4 regions of the Pseudoalteromonas sp. Isolate6 genome follow, and region 1 is predicted to be linked to each of the others. Evidence: predicted binding sites of a transcription regulator. Region 1 holds the regulator's gene; each other region holds the start of a gene.
What was found. Region 1 encodes sigma-54, which starts transcription at its own class of promoters, with help from an activator protein. Its sites were predicted from a motif close to GTTGGCACGNNNNTNGNNT; they were not measured.
Positions count from the first base shown of each region.

Region 1 (4,372 bases):
AACGCTATCAGCAGCTGCGCTTTTGTCTCCTTGATATAAGGTCACTTCGGCATCAAATTGGGTAGCTAATTGAGCAAGAACCGTCGCAGCTCGGGCATGCAGACCTAGCTTGTTCTGGATTAAAAACGTATCTTCTAACATTTAACCCTCTTGCTCACGATGACGAATTTTGACGTTAGGGTGGGTTTTAGCAAAACGCTCGCCTATGGTTTGTGCGAGGTATACCGAACGGTGCTGCCCTCCAGTGCATCCTATTGCGATTGTTAGATAGCTGCGATTGTTACGTTCTAAGTGTGGTAACCAAGTTTGTACAAAGGTTTGAATTTGCCAAGTAAACTTTTGCACTATGCTGTGACTCGACAAATAGTCTTTGACTGGCTGATCTAGGCCCGTGAGCGGCTTAAGCTCAGGTTCCCAATGTGGATTGGGTAAAAAGCGCGCATCAAAAACGTAATCCGCTTGTTTTGGAATACCGTGTTTAAAGCCGAAAGATTCAAAGGTAATAATGAGTTGTTTGTCTTTTTTACCTAAGATTTTTTCGCGAATATCTTCAGCAAGTTGATGAACGCTCAGGCCTGTAGTATCAATGAGGAAGTCGGCGCGAGTGATCAATACATCTAATAATTCTCGTTCTTTCTTAATTGCAACATCTAATGGGAGGTTATGCAGTGAAAGCGGGTGCAAACGGCGTGTTTCTGAGAAACGTTTTATCAGGGTTTGATCGTCACTGTCTAAATAAAACAGGGTAGGTTTGGCGAAGCCTGGTAAGTACTCAAGAATGTCATTAAACTCGTCTTGTTCTTTAGGCAAGTTTCTAACATCAATGCTCACTGCAATTTTATTATAATTGTCGGAAACACTACGGACTAAAGAGGGCAGTAAGTTGACTGGAATATTATCTACACAATAGTAGCCCAAATCTTCCAATACTCGAAGCGCTACAGATTTACCAGAGCCAGATCGGCCACTGATAATGATAAGCTCGAGTCCTTTTTCTTCATCACTCATCAAATTCACCTTGGATCACTGCATATAACTCATCATCACTTTTTGCTTGCCTAAGCATTTTGCAAAAAGACTTGTCTTGGAGTGTATCAGCAATCGCCGCTAAGGTCTTCAGGTGCTGTTGATTATCACCTTCAGGTACGATGAATGCGACAAAAATATCGACCGGCTGCTTATCTATGGCTTCAAACTGGATCCCTTGCTCACTGACAAGTACCATTGCAAGGATTTTATCTAACCCTTCAAGTCGTCCATGAGGAATAGCAATGCCTTTACCAATCCCAGTGCTACCTAATTTCTCTCGCGCCATTAAAGCGTCCAAGATAGCATGCTGACTGGTATTTGGAATTTGACTATGAGCCAGTTCGCTGATGTATTCTAAAATACGTTTTTTGCTATTAAAAAGGACCGCAGCTTTACTGCAGTCCTTGTTCACTAATTCACTTAATTTCATCTTAGTGTCGAGTGAGCTTCTCTTTGTGTTTAATAACTTGACGATCTAGCTTGTTGATAAGGCCATCAATTGCGGCATACATATCTTGATGCTCTGTTGATGCAAATAGTTCGCCGCCGTTTACGTGTAATGTTGCTTCTGCTTTTTGTACTAGCTTCTCGACATCTAGGATCACATGCACGTTATTGATATGATCAAAGTGCCTTTCTAGCTTCGCAAACTTGTTGGTGACATAGTCTCTTAATGAGTCAGTAATTTCTACATGGCGACCAGTTAGATTTAGTTGCATAAGCATTTTTCCTTCTTGGGTTTTACGTCTTATATCAAACTTTTACGCTGATTTGACGGTGGAATGGCCAGGGATTCACGATATTTTGCAATCGTGCGTCTCGCTACCTTAATTCCTTGCTCAGCTAAGATATCTGCAATTTTGCTGTCACTCAATGGCTTCGCGGTATTTTCTGCAGCTATCAGCTTTTTGATAAGTGCCCTAATTGCTGTGGAAGAGCACTCACCTCCATTTTCTGTACTTACATGGCTAGAGAAGAAATACTTCAGCTCAAATATTCCCCGAGGTGTATGCATATATTTTTGTGTTGTCACACGGGAAATTGTGGACTCATGCATCTCAACCATTTCAGCAACATCATTTAGCACCATAGGGCGCATTGCTTCGGGGCCATGTTCAAAGAATGCCTGTTGTTGTTGCACAATGCAATTGGTAACTTTTAATAAAGTATCATTTCGGCTTTCTAAGCTTTTAATAAACCATTTTGCTTCTTGTAAATGAGAGCGAATAAACTGACTATCCGTACTGGATTTCGCCGTTCTAGACATCGCAGCGTAGTGATCGTTTACTCTTATTTTAGGCATAGCATCAGGGTTTAGCTCTACGACCCAACGACCTTTTACTTTTTTCACCGATACATCAGGGATCACATACTCAGGTTCTTCATGAATAATGCTTGCCGCAGGCTTTGGGTTAAGACTATGAATTAGCGTCATCACCTCTTTGAGATCGGCTTCTTTAAGGCGCGTTTTCTTAGCCAAAGTTCGATAGTCACGGCTGGCAAGCAAATCAATATGCTCTGTCAGGATCATTTTCGTTTCGGCAATCCATGGCGTATCTGGGGCGAATTGGTTTAGCTGAATACATAAGCATTCTTGTAAACTACGCGCAGCGATACCAACAGGGTCAAAAAGCTGAATACGTTTGAGTACGGCTTCGACTTCATCTAGCTCAATAGGCTCTTCGCTATCTTCGTCATTAATGCTCTCTAAAATGTCTTCGCAAGAGAGTGTTAAAATGCCTGACAGGTCGACCGCTTCAATAATCGCAATCGCAATAGCTCTATCTGTTGGACTAAATGGGGTCAACTCAAGTTGCCACATGAGATAATCATGGAGAGATTCAGAGGTTTCCCCTTGATAAACATTATCGTCATCAGGGAGTGGACCTGAGCTGGCGGCTGGAGCTGCGCTCATATACTCGTCCCAAGTGACATCCATGGCGAGATCATCGCTCACCGTGTCTTTGCTCATGGCGGTATCTGAGTCTATCTCATAGTCACTAACCGATGCTTCATCGCCTGAATTTTGATTATCTTCAGTGCTGCTCTTTTCTTGGCCGTGTTGGTCAGCATTTTCGCCGTCAGTATTATCACCTTCTTCCACTTCCAATAATGGATTGCTGTCTAATGCTTCTTGTATTTCCTGTTGCAGATCCAATGTACTAAGCTGCAGCAAGCGAATAGCTTGTTGCAGTTGTGGAGTCATTGTAAGTTGCTGCCCCATGCGCAGCTGTAATGATTGCCTCATGTATCTCTAACAATCCTTTTTAACAGTTATTAATACTACGTCTTAACTATAGCTTGAATTGTTCGCCTAGGTAGACATCTCTTACGGTTTGATCTGCCAAAACATGTTCTGGCGTGCCTGCAGCGATTAACTCACCATGTGAAACGATGTAGGCCTTTTCACATACGTCTAGTGTTTCTCTTACGTTGTGATCGGTGATTAATACACCGATACCGCGGTTTTTTAGGTGCTCTATGATTGTCTTTATATCTAACACCGAAATTGGATCAACACCAGCAAAAGGTTCATCTAACAGGATAAACTTGGGATTAGCGGCTAAAGCGCGAGCAATTTCTACCCGTCTTCTTTCGCCTCCCGATAATGCCATACCCTGTGAATCGCGAATATGTTGAATATTAAATTCATCTAATAACTCATTTAGCTCAGCCTCTCTTTCAACTTTAGTTAAGTCTTTTCGAGTTTCTAAAATCGCCATTAAATTTTGATAGACCGTGAGCTTTCTAAAGATTGAAGACTCTTGCGGAAGATAGCCAATGCCAAGTCGCGCGCGGCTATGCATCGGTAGTAAAGTGATGTCTTCGCCATCAATCTGAATAAAACCTTTATCGCTTGGTACTAATCCTACTATCATGTAAAAAGTAGTGGTTTTACCTGCGCCATTTGGGCCTAACAAACCTACAATACTGCCAGCTTGGACACTTAAGCCAACATTCTTGACGACTTCACGACCTTTATAACTCTTTGCTAAACCCGTTGCTTTGAGCTCGCTCATTAATTGTTACCTTCTTCCTGCGCTTTTTTATCTTTTGCGTCTTTTTTATCATCTACAGGAACAAGTATGGTTCTTACACGGGAGTCTTCTTGATCTGAGCGCTCAGCGCTGATCAATTGCTTTTCAATGTCGTAGGTGATGACTTGCGCATTGATTTTTTGCCCAGTTTGATTGATTTCCGCATCGCCAGAAATCACTAGGGTTCCTTTAGCTACATCGTAACGGATTTCATTTGCTTTGGCTTCTAGCAAGTTGCCATCAGGTTGACGTTCGCTAAAAGTGGCAGGGCTGCCAGTTGCAACAAGCAGCTGTTTATTTGTACC
Region 1 is NZ_JAKEVK010000017.1:13,812-18,183, reverse strand. Features, by position in the region: gene L1D50_RS04160 (HPr family phosphocarrier protein) at 1-141, opposite strand, end outside; gene rapZ (RNase adapter RapZ) at 142-1,008, opposite strand; gene ptsN (PTS IIA-like nitrogen regulatory protein PtsN) at 1,001-1,459, opposite strand; gene hpf (ribosome hibernation promoting factor) at 1,461-1,748, opposite strand; gene L1D50_RS04140 (RNA polymerase factor sigma-54) at 1,778-3,277, opposite strand; gene lptB (LPS export ABC transporter ATP-binding protein) at 3,324-4,049, opposite strand; gene lptA (lipopolysaccharide transport periplasmic protein LptA) at 4,049-4,372, opposite strand, start outside.

Region 2 (4,372 bases), on a different contig from region 1:
GTGCTGAAATGGAGCTGAACCGTCAACAAGCAAACTTTCGCAGACAAAAGCTCGCAAACCAGCGCGAGTTATTAATGGAAGTCGCCACCCTTGCCGAACTTACCAGTGAGCATCAATCGTTAGTCATGCGCCGAGAAGCTCAGCAAACACTCAGAGACCAAGGTGTTGTTCCCGCCATTGATGTAAAAACCGCAGAGCTTGAAGAACAGCAGCTGTCAGAAAGAGTACAACTACAGCAAACACGTATAGAACAGCTAAAGCTATTACATTCAGAAGATTTAACCATCTCGCAAGAACTGATCAACCAAGCTCAGTCTCTTTTCGCCCGGTTAAAAGAAAGAGAAGCGAAACTAACAGTCCGAGCAGGTACAGAAGGTGTGTTGCAACGGCTCGCAGTTGAACTTGGACAAAGTGTTGTAGCCGGCCAAGAACTTGCTCAAGTTGGCAGTACCAACGACCTTCAAGCACTGGTTAGAGTATCTCAGTCTAAAGCAGAACAAATTCTGGTAGGTCAATTTGCTATGGTCAATACACGCCGCGAACAAGTCCCTGCAAAAGTCACAAGGATCAGCCCGCAAGTACAAGAGGGCACCATTGAAGTCGAGCTCACTTTTGTCAATGGCGTTCCAGATTCTGCGCGTCCTGAACTTAACGTAGATGCGCAAATTAGCACACATCAGTTGAAGAACGCACTGTATGTTGAGCGTCCAAGTAACACCCAATCACACAGCCAGCAAACGCTCTTTGTGTTAAACAATGACATCGCAACCCCTCAGTTAGTGTCATTTGGTATTGATGCAGGCAAATTTTTGCAAATTGAAAGCGGTGTCACCCCAAATCAGCAAATCATACTCTCTGATACAAGTACTTATAAAAACGCTAAACAAGTACGGATCATTCAATAATAAATCATCATTAGGATACGATTATGAAAGAAACTATTTTAACCATGTCAGGGATCACCAAAGTTTTTAGTACCGAAGAAATGGAAACTCACGCATTGCGTGGGATTGACTTGGAAATATATAAGGGCGATTTCGTGTCAATTTGTGGCCCTTCTGGATGCGGTAAATCTACCCTGCTGTCAATACTTGGCCTGTTAGACATGCCAACAGATGGTAGCTATAAAATTGAAGATCTTGAGGTTAGCCAATTAACTTTAGCGGCGGCTGCACATATTCGAAACGAAAAAATTGGCTTTATCTTTCAGTCATTTAACTTAATTGATGAGCTGACAGTATACGATAATATCGCGCTGCCATTACGTTATCGTAAAAACCCAATGAGCAATGCCGATATTGATCACGCAGTAATGAGCTGTCTGACAAAAGTAGATATGGCACACCGCGCAAAACATCGCCCAAACCAGCTTTCAGGTGGGCAACAGCAAAGGATTGCTATTGCCCGCGCACTCGTCGGTAACCCCGCATTACTGCTTGTTGACGAACCTACAGGTAACCTTGACTCAAAAAATGGTGATGCCGTTATGGACATGTTGAAAACGCTAAACCTAGAAGGGACGACATTATGTATGGTGACGCACGACCCTAGATATGCCGATATGGCGACACGCAAACTACACCTTCTAGATGGCAAAATACTAGCCCCTCAATCACACACTAACGCCAACGCAGTCGTTGACACGTTCTAGTCCATGATGGAAACGAGGAAAGTAATATGCTTGTCAAAGACATGAGTGCCAGTCTGTACTCTCTGAGTAAAGTAAAAGTATTTACCATCACGATTATCTCTACGCTAGCACTCACACTAGGTACGCTCGTGGCGATGTTTAATTTAAACTTTACTATTCTCTCTGCGCCGTTGCCTTACCCCAATGCAGAGCAGCTTTACGTTTCAAAAGCAGTGCACTATATCAAGGATAGGGTGGAGTTTGATGATTTCACTCCGATACCTATGCTGCTTGAGATCTATGAAAATGAAAAAACGCCGGAGTCGCAAACCGCCCTATTTGGCTATTCCGAAGAGGTGATTAGAAGTAAAGTTGAAACGCCACAAGTCAATACCACTTACATCACCCCTGAATTTATGCCGATGCTAGGATTTACTTTTCACTTAGGTCGTGGACCGAGCGCAGACGAAGGCCTTAATTCAATGCAGCCAGTCGCGGTATTGTCCTATCAAGCTTGGCAAAAATATTAGCCGCCAGCGGGGTTGTTACTAAGCCCGCATTATACTCGCTGAGAAGTAACTAGCTTCGATAAAATTAACTCCCTGAAGGCAGGGCGCCTCCCTCAAGGCGCCTTGCTTTTTTTATTAAAACACGACCCCTGATCCCAGCTATCGAATTAAATTAATTTTTGCTTTGTTGCGCTTCATAATCTATACCAATACTCCAAACACTTACTCGAAGATAAAGTGACTATCACAGGGAATTGCTTGCACCAATATTGCGCACCATCATGAAACATTTACGCACCAAATTAGTGCAACAAGCTAATCCTTAAATTTCCCAAAAGTTAAAAATCAATATTTATCAAAAACTTAAAAATATGGCACAGATCAAGCTTACTTGTGTGCAATTGCAGTACATTGCAGCAAAAAATAACCCAACGAGTCGGAGGACACATGTCACAATCGGTTTTAGATTTTATTAAAGAGCACGACGTAAAATTTGTCGATTTACGTTTCACAGATACAAAAGGTAAAGAACAACACGTATCGATCCCACATCATCAAGCCGATGAAGACTTCTTTGAAGACGGCAAAATGTTTGACGGCTCATCTATCGCTGGTTGGAAAGGCATCAACGAATCCGACATGGTACTTATGCCTGACGCAGAAAGTGTCAAGCTAGACCCATTCGCAGAAGAAACAACACTTATCGTTCGTTGTGACGTAGTTGAACCAAACACACACCAAGGCTACGAGCGTGACCCACGTTCAGTAGCTAAACGCGCTGAAGAGTTCATGCGTTTAACGGGTATTGCAGACACCGTATTATTCGGTCCAGAGCCAGAGTTTTTCTTGTTTGACGATGTTAAGTACAAAACTGATATGTCTGGTTCAATGTACAAAATCGATTCAGAAGAAGCGTCTTGGAATTCAGACAAAGACTACGAAGGTGGTAACACAGGTCACCGTCCTGGCGTAAAAGGTGGTTACTTCCCAGTAGCACCGGTAGATTCGTCTAATGATTGGCGTGCAGCTACTTGTTTAGTACTTGAAGAGATGGGCCACGTTGTTGAAGCACACCACCACGAAGTAGCAACTGCTGGTCAAAATGAGATTGCGACTCGCTTTAATACTATGGTAACTAAAGCAGACGAAATCCAAGAGATGAAGTACGTTATCCACAACATGGCGCACCTATACGGTAAAACAGCAACCTTTATGCCTAAGCCAATCGTTGGTGATAACGGCTCAGGTATGCACTGCCACCAATCACTTGCTAAAGACGGCAAAAACATCTTCGCAGGCGACAAGTACGGCGGTCTATCTGAAGAAGCGCTTTACTACATTGGTGGTATCATTAAGCATGCTAAAGCAATCAATGCATTCACTAACCCAGCAACAAACTCTTATAAGCGTCTAGTACCAGGGTTTGAAGCGCCAGTTATGCTTGCATACTCAGCACGTAACCGCTCAGCATCAATCCGAATCCCTGTGATCCCATCAGAGAAAGGTCGTCGTATCGAAGTACGCTTCCCAGATCCTGCGGCTAACCCATACCTAGCTTTCGCAGCGCAGTTGATGGCAGGTCTTGACGGTATCCGCAACAAGATCCACCCTGGTGATGCAATGGATAAAGATTTGTACGACCTACCAGCAGAAGAAGCAGCAGAAATCCCAACGGTTGCTGCATCACTTGATGAAGCGCTTGCTTCTCTAGATGCTGACCGTGAGTTCTTAACTCAAGGTGGCGTATTCACTGATGACCTAATCGATGCATATATCGCACTTAAGTCGAAAGAAGTTGAAAAATTAAACATGACAACTCACCCAGTTGAGTTCGAAATGTATTACAGCGTTTAATCGCTATCCAACTACTGCGCTCAGTGCTGCGGTATTGAGCTTGTAGAGCCAAAACTCGTTATGCGTTTCTGGCACTCTTAATCATATGTGTTCTCAAGCCCGTAATTACGGGCTTTTTTGATGAAATTCAAAAACTTAAATAAAGTCCATTTTATGTTATCATTATGGGAATTATTCATTTGTAACTCGCAATTCCAGCTGCTCTATACTAAAGTATGAACAGTGGTTTACTGTGGAGAGTTGTGGTGCGTCAGTGGTTTCTTATAATGTCGGTTAGCATGACGCTAGCCCTAACAAGCATTGATGCTGCAGCAGAATCCAATCCAAAAATCTATCGCTGGAAAGACAAAAATGGCCATTGGGTTTATTCGGATGTCCC
Region 2 is NZ_JAKEVK010000011.1:30,578-34,949, forward strand. Features, by position in the region: gene L1D50_RS02925 (HlyD family efflux transporter periplasmic adaptor subunit) at 1-905, shown strand, start outside; gene L1D50_RS02930 (ABC transporter ATP-binding protein) at 929-1,651, shown strand; gene L1D50_RS02935 (hypothetical protein) at 1,678-2,160, shown strand; gene glnA (glutamate--ammonia ligase) at 2,587-3,993, shown strand; gene L1D50_RS02945 (DUF4124 domain-containing protein) at 4,260-4,372, shown strand, end outside.
Region 2: glnA (glutamate--ammonia ligase) is a predicted target of sigma-54. The motif match lies at 2,510-2,528, and genes of this name have one in related genera.

Region 3 (4,372 bases), on a different contig from region 1:
AAGCTGTCGTGCTGAGTTGGGATGTGCACAACAAAAGTGGCGAGCAAACCTATAGTCGCTTTATCGAGCAATTAAAATGTATTCGTCTAGAATTACCGGTTTACGTTATTGGCGATGACACTAAAGGGCTTGAGATAGTCAACGAATCCGAGGAAATCGAATCTTTCTTCTTTAAAGATGAAGTTATCTCAGACCCTGAAGCCATTTTGGGATATATGATCAATGACTTTGATGACAGAGCCGAGACGCCATTTTGGACCGCGTATCGCAGTTATGTCGGCGAAGCGAACGACTCCTGGCATACTCCGGGTCACAGCGGCGGTTCGAGCTTTAGAAACTCTCCTTATATCAAAGATTTTTATCAATTCTATGGCCGTAATGTATTTGTCGGAGACTTGTCTGTATCGGTTGATTCGCTAGGTTCACTGTCAGACAGCACCAATACCATTGGCCGCGCTCAGGAATCTGCAGCGGCAACGTTTGAGGTTAAACGCACCTACTTTGTAACTAATGGATCGTCCACCTCGAATAAAATCATTTTGCAAACCCTACTTCGCAAAGGCGATAAGGTGATCATCGACCGCAACTGTCATAAGTCAGTGCACTACGGCATTTTGCAATCGGCCAGTTTCCCTATCTATTTATCGAGTATTTTAAATCCAAAATATGGCATATTCGCACCGCCCTCACTGGCTGATATCAAGCAAGCGATAGAACAAAATACCGATGCAAAACTACTGGTGCTCACAGGCTGTACCTATGATGGTTTGCTGAGCGACCTGAAACAAGTCGTAGAATTTGCCCATCAGCATGGCATCAAAGTCTTTATTGATGAAGCTTGGTTTGCTTACTCGCTATTTCACCCTAGCTTGCGCCATTATTCCGCCATTCATGCAGGTGCAGATTATGTCACTCATTCGGCGCATAAAGTCGTATCGGCATTTTCGCAGGCGTCTTATATCCATATTAACGACCCTGATTTTGATGCTGATTTTTTCCGTGAGATTTACAGTATCTACGCCAGCACCTCGCCCAAATACCAGCTTATTGCGTCTTTGGATGTGTGCCAAAAGCAGTTGGAGATGGAAGGCTATAAGTTACTCAATGCGCTGCTGAACCATGTTGCAGAGTTTAAACAGCAGATGTCCTCGCTCAAACATATTAAAGTGCTTGATAAGCAAGATTTTATGAACATATTCCCACATTTTAGTGGCGATAATATGGGTCATGATCCACTTAAAATCCTCATCGATATTAGTGAACTTCCATACTCATTAAAGGATATTCATAAGTTTCTGCTGGACGAAATTGGGCTGGAGATTGAGAAATACACCCACAGTACTATCTTAGTCTTACTAACCTTGGGTGGTACACGCTCAAAGATCATTCGCTTATACAATGCCTTAAAGAAGCTTGATGGCGGCAAGGTAAAACTATCGAAGTCAACGCGACGCTCGCGCTTGCCTGAGAATTTACCCGCAATTGACCTTGCTTGTATTCCTAGCGATGCCTTCTACGGCGAGCGTGAATCTGTGCCTATTAGCAAGAGCAACAACCGTATTTGTGCAGGTTTAGTCACCCCGTATCCTCCGGGTATTCCGCTTTTGGTGCCGGGTCAACATATTACCCAAGAGCATATTGAATATCTCAAGGAACTGGCAGGGCAAGGATTGACCATTCAAGGTAGTTTTGATGGTGAGATCTACGTGCTGAAAGAAGACAAATAACGCGAGCTAATACCATTATCCAGTACTAGGCAGCCCTCCTGTAAGATATCGCTGCCTAGTATAAACAACTTAAAGCACTTTATTTTTCTCTCCCTATCCCAAATACTTATTAACCGATTTAATGTTAACTACCCACTAATTCAAGCACTCTTTTGGCACAGCTATTGCTTATAAAATCACAGATGTCATTTTTTTGATTTGGAGTTTTGTATGGAATTTGCGTTGCTTGCTATTTTGGCTCTAGTGGTCGTTGCTTCCATTGTCGCTTCTAAGTACACCGATGTGGGTGGCAATCCTTATCCGTTTAATCGTAAAGAATCAGTTTTTACTACCGTTGAAGCATCGTTTCTACATTTATTGGAACGTGCTGTTGGCGATAGATATAAAATCGTAAGCCGCATTAAACTCATTGATGTGATTGAGTGCAAACCGGGGATCTCTCCAAAAGCACGTCGTGCCGCGGTAACTAAAGCTAAGAACAAACAGCTGGATTATGTCTTGGTAGATAAAGAGACACTGAAAATTGTTGCCGCTGTTGATTTAGTTAACAACGCCAATAAAAACGGCCATAAAGCACAAAAAGATTGGTTTGTCAGTGGCGCTCTGGAATCTGCGGGTATTCCACACATTCGCATGAAAATCAAAAGTGGCTACCAAAGTGCTGAGGTTCGTGCGGCAATCCTATTCAAGCTTGGCCAAAAAGTGGAGATGCCAAAGAAAACCAGAAACCGCACCTACAAACCTGCGGTACTGTCACCTTCACAGGCAAAAGCACAGTCAACTCAGTTGGCAGAAATCTAGCAAAACGGGCGTCAGCCCGTTTTTTGTTTTACCTATCAAAACCCCTTTCGTATAATAAAAGCAATTTTGACACTGGGGCGTTCCCCACCACAAATTAGGAATCTTTTGATGAAAGTAGGCATTATCGGCGCAATGGAGCAAGAAGTTACCATTTTGCGTAACACCATGGAAAACCCGCAAACATTGACCAAAGGTGGCTTTACTTTTTACACCGGCAAACTGGCTGGTCTTGACGTAACGCTTGTACAGTCTGGCATTGGTAAAGTGGCAGCGACGGTTGCGACAACTTTGCTTATCGACAACTTTGCGCCTGATTGCGTGATCAACACGGGTTCTGCTGGTGGTTTTGAGCCTTCACTAAACGTCGGCGATGTGGTTATTTCAAATGAAGTACGTCATCACGATGTTGATGTTACTGCATTTGGCTATGAAATTGGTCAAGTTCCACAAATGCCTGCTGCGTTCACTTCGCATGCAAAATTAGTTGAGGCAGCAGAGCAAAGCGTACATGAACTTGAAGGCATTCAAACTATGGTTGGCTTGATCTGTACGGGTGACTCATTTATGTGCGATCCGGTACGCATCGACAAGGCGCGTGCAGACTTCCCTACTATGTTAGCAGTAGAAATGGAAGGCGCAGCAATTGCGCAGGCTTGTCATTCTTTAAACACGCCATTTGTTGTGATCCGCTCGCTATCTGATATCGCCGGCAAAGAATCACCGCAATCATTCGAGGAGTATCTAGAAGTCGCTTCGGTTAACTCTTCTAAAATGGTGATGGCACTACTTAATAAGCTGGATAAGGTTACGCTTTAGTGCTCGACAGCTTGCTTCAGGCCCATGAGGGCCTGATCATCTTCTTACTGGCGATTTTTGCCAGCCTAGGGGTAAGGTTATCAACACTTTATCACCCTAATCTTATTCTTAGCCTTGTTTTTAAAGCCATTGCCGAAAGAGTTTATCGCCCCAAAGCGGCTTCTAGTTATCAACTATTATCAGGCACACTGGGATTCTTCCTCCCTATATTAACCATCACCGTATTAACTTATGCGATTATTAGCTTTGCTTTTTATCCTAATTGGCTCGGTGGGCTGGTGTTGTTTTTATGCTTAGATATTAGCCATGAAAGCCGTGCTAAGCGTATTTCCGCGCTGATAAAATCAAAGCAAAAAGTAACCGCAAGAGCGGTGTTGCAAGGAATGGTAGCAAGAGATGTCGAGAAGCTAACAGAGCTTGGTATTTGTAAAGCCGCCATAGATAGCACCGCATTAAATACCCTGCGCCATTTTTTTGTCATTGCTGTACTGTATCTAGCAGCAGGCCCCTATCTCGCGCTATTTTATAAGCTATTACTGCTATGCGACCATGCATGGCGGCAAGTAATGCCCCCCTCAACCCGTTTTATGGCAAGCCTTTCCCGCGTAATTTGGCTTATAGAGTTTATGCCTATTCGGTTGTTAATTACCTGCTTTTCGTTGCTACTTAGACCGAAGCAAACTTGGCACTACATTAAATACTACGGCCGTCACTTTAGCCAAACAAATACGGGATGGGCACTGAGCTTTTTTGCCGCAAATTTACATACGCAGCTCGCAGGGCCACGTTTTTATTTTGGCGAACGTTATGATGTGATGCGGGTGGGTGCAAAAGCGCAGCCCTCTGCTGAACATATTCAGCATTTGCTTGGACTACTCAATCAAATGCGCTGGCTATTTATTGCCACTTCCGCCTTACTACTCGTGATTATAAATTTTGCTAGCTTAATGTTGTAACAACCACAAAAAAGGCCAGTAAAGCACTGACCTCTTCGGCTATAACAAGTAGATTAGCTTGTTTAGTTTACT
Region 3 is NZ_JAKEVK010000122.1:8,725-13,096, reverse strand. Features, by position in the region: gene L1D50_RS15385 (aminotransferase class V-fold PLP-dependent enzyme) at 1-1,727, shown strand, start outside; gene L1D50_RS15380 (DUF2726 domain-containing protein) at 1,938-2,528, shown strand; gene mtnN (5'-methylthioadenosine/S-adenosylhomocysteine nucleosidase) at 2,637-3,344, shown strand; gene L1D50_RS15370 (cobalamin biosynthesis protein) at 3,344-4,300, shown strand; gene tyrS (tyrosine--tRNA ligase) at 4,363-4,372, opposite strand, start outside.
Region 3: L1D50_RS15380 (DUF2726 domain-containing protein) is a predicted target of sigma-54. The motif match lies at 1,879-1,897, and genes of this name have one in related genera.

Region 4 (4,372 bases), on a different contig from region 1:
GGTGCTGGATTTTCTGTTTTAGAAAGTCTAAAAAGGGATGCGGGTACTTACGGTATTCCGGTTGTCGTGATTTCAGGTAGTGTGAGCTTTAAGGATGAAGCAAGAGGCTTAGAGTTAGGCGCGGTAGATTATATAACCAAACCGTTTAATCCGCTGATTGTGAAAGCCAGAATCAAAAATCATTTAGCGATAAAAAAGAAAAATGATCTGTTAGAAAAGCTAGCCTCTATAGATGGCTTAACAGAGTTACCCAATCGCAGGTATTTAGATGAAGCCATGAACTCAGCATTAGAGAGCGCAAAAGCCGATGGCAGTGCGTTTACTGTTATGCTGGTTGAGGTGGATTATTTTAAAACGTTTAATGAGCACTATGGCTATATGCATGGCGATGATTGTTTATTTAAGGTTGCCAAAGCGCTAGAAGAAGCCGCAACCCAGCGCTCCTTATTTATTGGCCGTTTCGATGGTACTCGCTTTGCTTTGGTGCTAACTCAGCATAATATCGACGTCATTAATGAGATAGCAGAAGCACTGCATACCTCGGTCAATGCTTTAAAAATCCCCCACATTGCTTCTCCAATATGTGCGCATGTGAGCGTTAGCATCGGTGCGGCTCATATTGAAACTCATTGTAGCAGTGAGCTTGGTGAACTAATAAAAATGGCTGATAATGCTCTTGCTGTTGCACAGAAACAACAAAGTACGGTATTTATTAATGCATTATAACCATCTAAAGTCATATGCAGGGGCAAGTGCGCATCTGTATTCGAACAAGAAGTGCACCGCATAAAGCTTGGCTATGCTCGTGCTTTATAGACCTTTAACCGATATTTAGTGCCTTTTAGTGCGGTGTTAGGCTTATTCTATGAACATACAACGTAAGATAATTTGGGTGGATTGCATAGCGGCCATATCCGTGGGATTAATCGTATTGCTTTTCCACTCAATGATTGGTGCGATCTACCATATACCTGAACAAACCATTATCTTTATCGCAGTATCAAATCTGTTGTATGGCTGGTACTCATTTAGCCTTGCCATTCAAAAGTCGAGGAGCATAAAACGTTTGCAGCTTTTGGTGTTCGGCAATCTTTTTTGGGCGTTAGTCTGTGTTGGAGTGGTTGTTCAGTATTTTAACGTTGCAAGTCTAATTGGTATTGCTTTTATTGTTTGTGAAGCTATGTTTGTCATCATGCTTGCCTATTTCGAGTGGAAGTATAGATATGAGCTTGTATCAAAGGACGGCTCAGCTTAATAGGCTGGTTTATTAAAATTTGGCAGGGTTTCGTTTTTAACTTATGAAGATGACGGGAAAATAAGGAGCTTGCCGCACAACTGCACGCGAGTTTACCCACCGTCCTTGGTGCGATAAAGTCTTACTGAATTTGTTTTAGTGCGTTGTCGCCAAAGCCAATCAATTGGTTGTTTTTGAATACCAATGGCGTGCACTCATCTTTTGTTACTTTGCCGTCCGAGTGTTTGCTGTTGGTCGCATAGTATAGCACTTGATAGTTGTCGCCGCCTTTTGACACCAACTCGCTAAAGTCAGGGGTTGCAAACATGTCTTTTACTGATGAGTAAGATGCGCCCATTTCAAGGTTGGCAATCTTTTCACGATTTTTACGCTGTTTATGTTCCCAGTTAGATGAATTGTATTCAGAAGCCCAACCGTGCTCTACTTCACCGTCGGATACAGCAACGATACAGCCTGATAATAGAGTAGAGCTAAGCGCAGCCACTAACATTAATTTTTTCATTGTTGTTTTCCTTTTTAATTTTGTTGCTGAGCAAATAATGCAAACAGCCATTTATTTTTGCTTGAATTATCACAAGGGTTGCAAACTCTTTGCCAACTAATAAAGTCTATAAATATCAATTTGTTGTTGATTTTTAATCAGTTCTTGGTTGATGATTTTCACTAACATTTAGCGAGAACACTCACTAAAGCAACAACCTAGACCACTTGGTTTCTCGTTGTGCCGGCCACAAAACTTTCAATATTAATGGCAATTTCGCCGACTAAACGTTCGATGGCCTCTTTACTTGCCCATGCCGTATGCGGTGTCAAAAGCAAGTTCTCACCTAGGTATTGAACGAGTGGATTGCATGCTTGTGCCGGCTCTTGTGTGAGGACATCCACAGCAGCCCCTGCTATTTGCTTGTTAGTTAGTGCATCCACCAACGCTTGCTCGTTGACTATTCCGCCTCTTGCTGTGTTGATAAGATAAGCATGATTTGGAAGTAGGGCGAACTCAGCGCTCGCAATCAGGTTTTCAGTTTCAGCGGTAAGTGGGCAGTGAATAGATACAATATCCGCAATACGCAGTGCTTCTTCAAAAGCCACGCGTCCTGCTCTAACCTTGGTTACACCTCTACGTTCAGCGATAATTACTTGAGCCCCAAATGCTTGCGCGACTTTTGCGACGGCTTCTCCTAATGTTCCGTGGCCTATGATCACAAAATTTTTGCCCGAAATTTCGTTGATGCTGTAGTCCAAGCGACAAAACATGTCACTTTGTTGCCAAAGTCCTGCTTGGCAGTCTTGCTGATAACGATGAATATTTGTCATTAAGTTACCAAGCATAGTAAAGGTGTGCTGCACCACAGAGGGAGTTGAGTAACCTGCCACATTAGTGACCGTAATTTGATGGGCTTTTGCGGCTGCTAAATCGATGTTGTTTACGCCTGTGGCCGCAACACAAATCAGGCGTAATTGCGGTAACGCCGCGATTATTTCTTCATTTAACTTCACTTTATTGGTGACGATTACCGCTGCATTTTTACAGCGTGTGATGATTTCATCACTGGATGTGGTGTCGTAAGACGTTAATGTGCCTAACTTGGCAATGGGAGAAAGATCGGTTCCTGCAAGGGTTTTAGCGTCTAATACCACTATTTGCATTATTTTTATCCTTTTCTTGACTTTGGAGTTAACTCTAAGGTTTATACTTGTGATGTCGACTAGGATAATCTTCAGGACTTGGGAGTGTAAAGTGGTAAAGATTGGTGAGCTGGCAAAGCGGCTTAACGTATCAACTGACACGTTAAGGTATTACGAAGCAAACGATCTCCTACACCCTTGCACAAGGAGCGAGGGCGGGTATCGGTTGTTTGATGAGCAAAGTGAAAAGCAAATGCGTTTTATTCTTCGCGCGAAGGAAGTGGGGTTCAGCCTTAAAGAAGTGCAAGACTTGCTGAAGATAAAGTTTGAAAAGCATCAGCACAGTTGCGAAGAAGTGAAAACGCTGACTATCACTAAACGGGATTTAGTGAGAGCGCGGATCGCTGAGTTACAAAAATTTGAACAATCGTTATCGACGCTAGCAGAGCAATGCTGCGGCGGTAAGGAAGCGGCAGTGAGCTGCTCGATTTTAACGGCCTTGGAGGCTATCGATGAATGAACTGATAGTAAATTTTTGGCAGCTATTTTTAGTATCTGCCCCGTGGTTACTGCTTGGCCTAATATTGGCCGGGTTACTTAATGTATTTATTCCAAAAGATTTGTTGCAAAAGCATTTAGGGAAAGAAGGGTTTTGGACGACGATAAAGGCTGCGCTGATTGGGGCGCCTATGCCGCTGTGCTCTTGCGGGGTTATCCCTGCTGCGGTGGGACTGAGAAGAGCGGGGGGCTCAAAAAGTGCGACGACCGCATTTTTAGTCTCAACGCCTGAAACTGGAGTAGACTCTATCTCGGTTTCCTATGTGCTACTGGGTCCTTTTATGGCAGTAATTAGGCCAATTGCGGCCGTGGTTAGCGCAATTACAGCAGGGCTGCTCGTTGGCAGTGAAAAAGACGATAAGCCTGGATCGCTAAAACACCCTAATACCTCAGATAAACCAAGCGCGACTAGCGGCTGTTGTGACGCTAATCATCACTCAGAGCCAAAGCCTACTGAAAAGCATCACGGCCATGATAGTTGTTGCGCCAGCGCAAAAGTGGAAACCGCAAAAGTAAGCGCAAGCTGCTGTGCGCCTGCTGGCCCGCAATTAGCAACAGCAGGGGCGAATATGTCTTGTTGTGATACTACGGAGCCTGCCGTAACCAGTTGTTGCGATTCTTCATCAGCTACGGCAAGCTGTTGTGAGCCAGCCCCCGTACCTGAAAACCAAGGGGTTTTTGGTAAAATTGTAGAAGCTGTTAAGTTCAGCTGTAATCAATTATTGTCCGACACCGCGGTTTGGCTACTTATTGGTTTATTCTTTGCTGCGTTAGTACAAACCTTTGTCCCTGAGTCTTTCTTATCTCAGTGGGGCGACGGTATTATCGCCATGCTAGTGGTGATCCTTATCAGTATCCCAATGTATATTTGTGCGACCGCTTCAACTCCAATCGCTGCGGGTTTATTAATGGCAGGTGTGTCACCCGGTGCAG
Region 4 is NZ_JAKEVK010000026.1:31,010-35,381, forward strand. Features, by position in the region: gene L1D50_RS06070 (diguanylate cyclase) at 1-726, shown strand, start outside; gene L1D50_RS06075 (hypothetical protein) at 866-1,255, shown strand; gene L1D50_RS06080 (DUF3192 domain-containing protein) at 1,377-1,757, opposite strand; gene L1D50_RS06085 (D-2-hydroxyacid dehydrogenase) at 1,955-2,902, opposite strand; gene zntR (Zn(2+)-responsive transcriptional regulator) at 2,994-3,401, shown strand; gene L1D50_RS06095 (SO_0444 family Cu/Zn efflux transporter) at 3,394-4,372, shown strand, end outside.
Region 4: L1D50_RS06080 (DUF3192 domain-containing protein) is a predicted target of sigma-54. The motif match lies at 1,836-1,854, and genes of this name have one in related genera.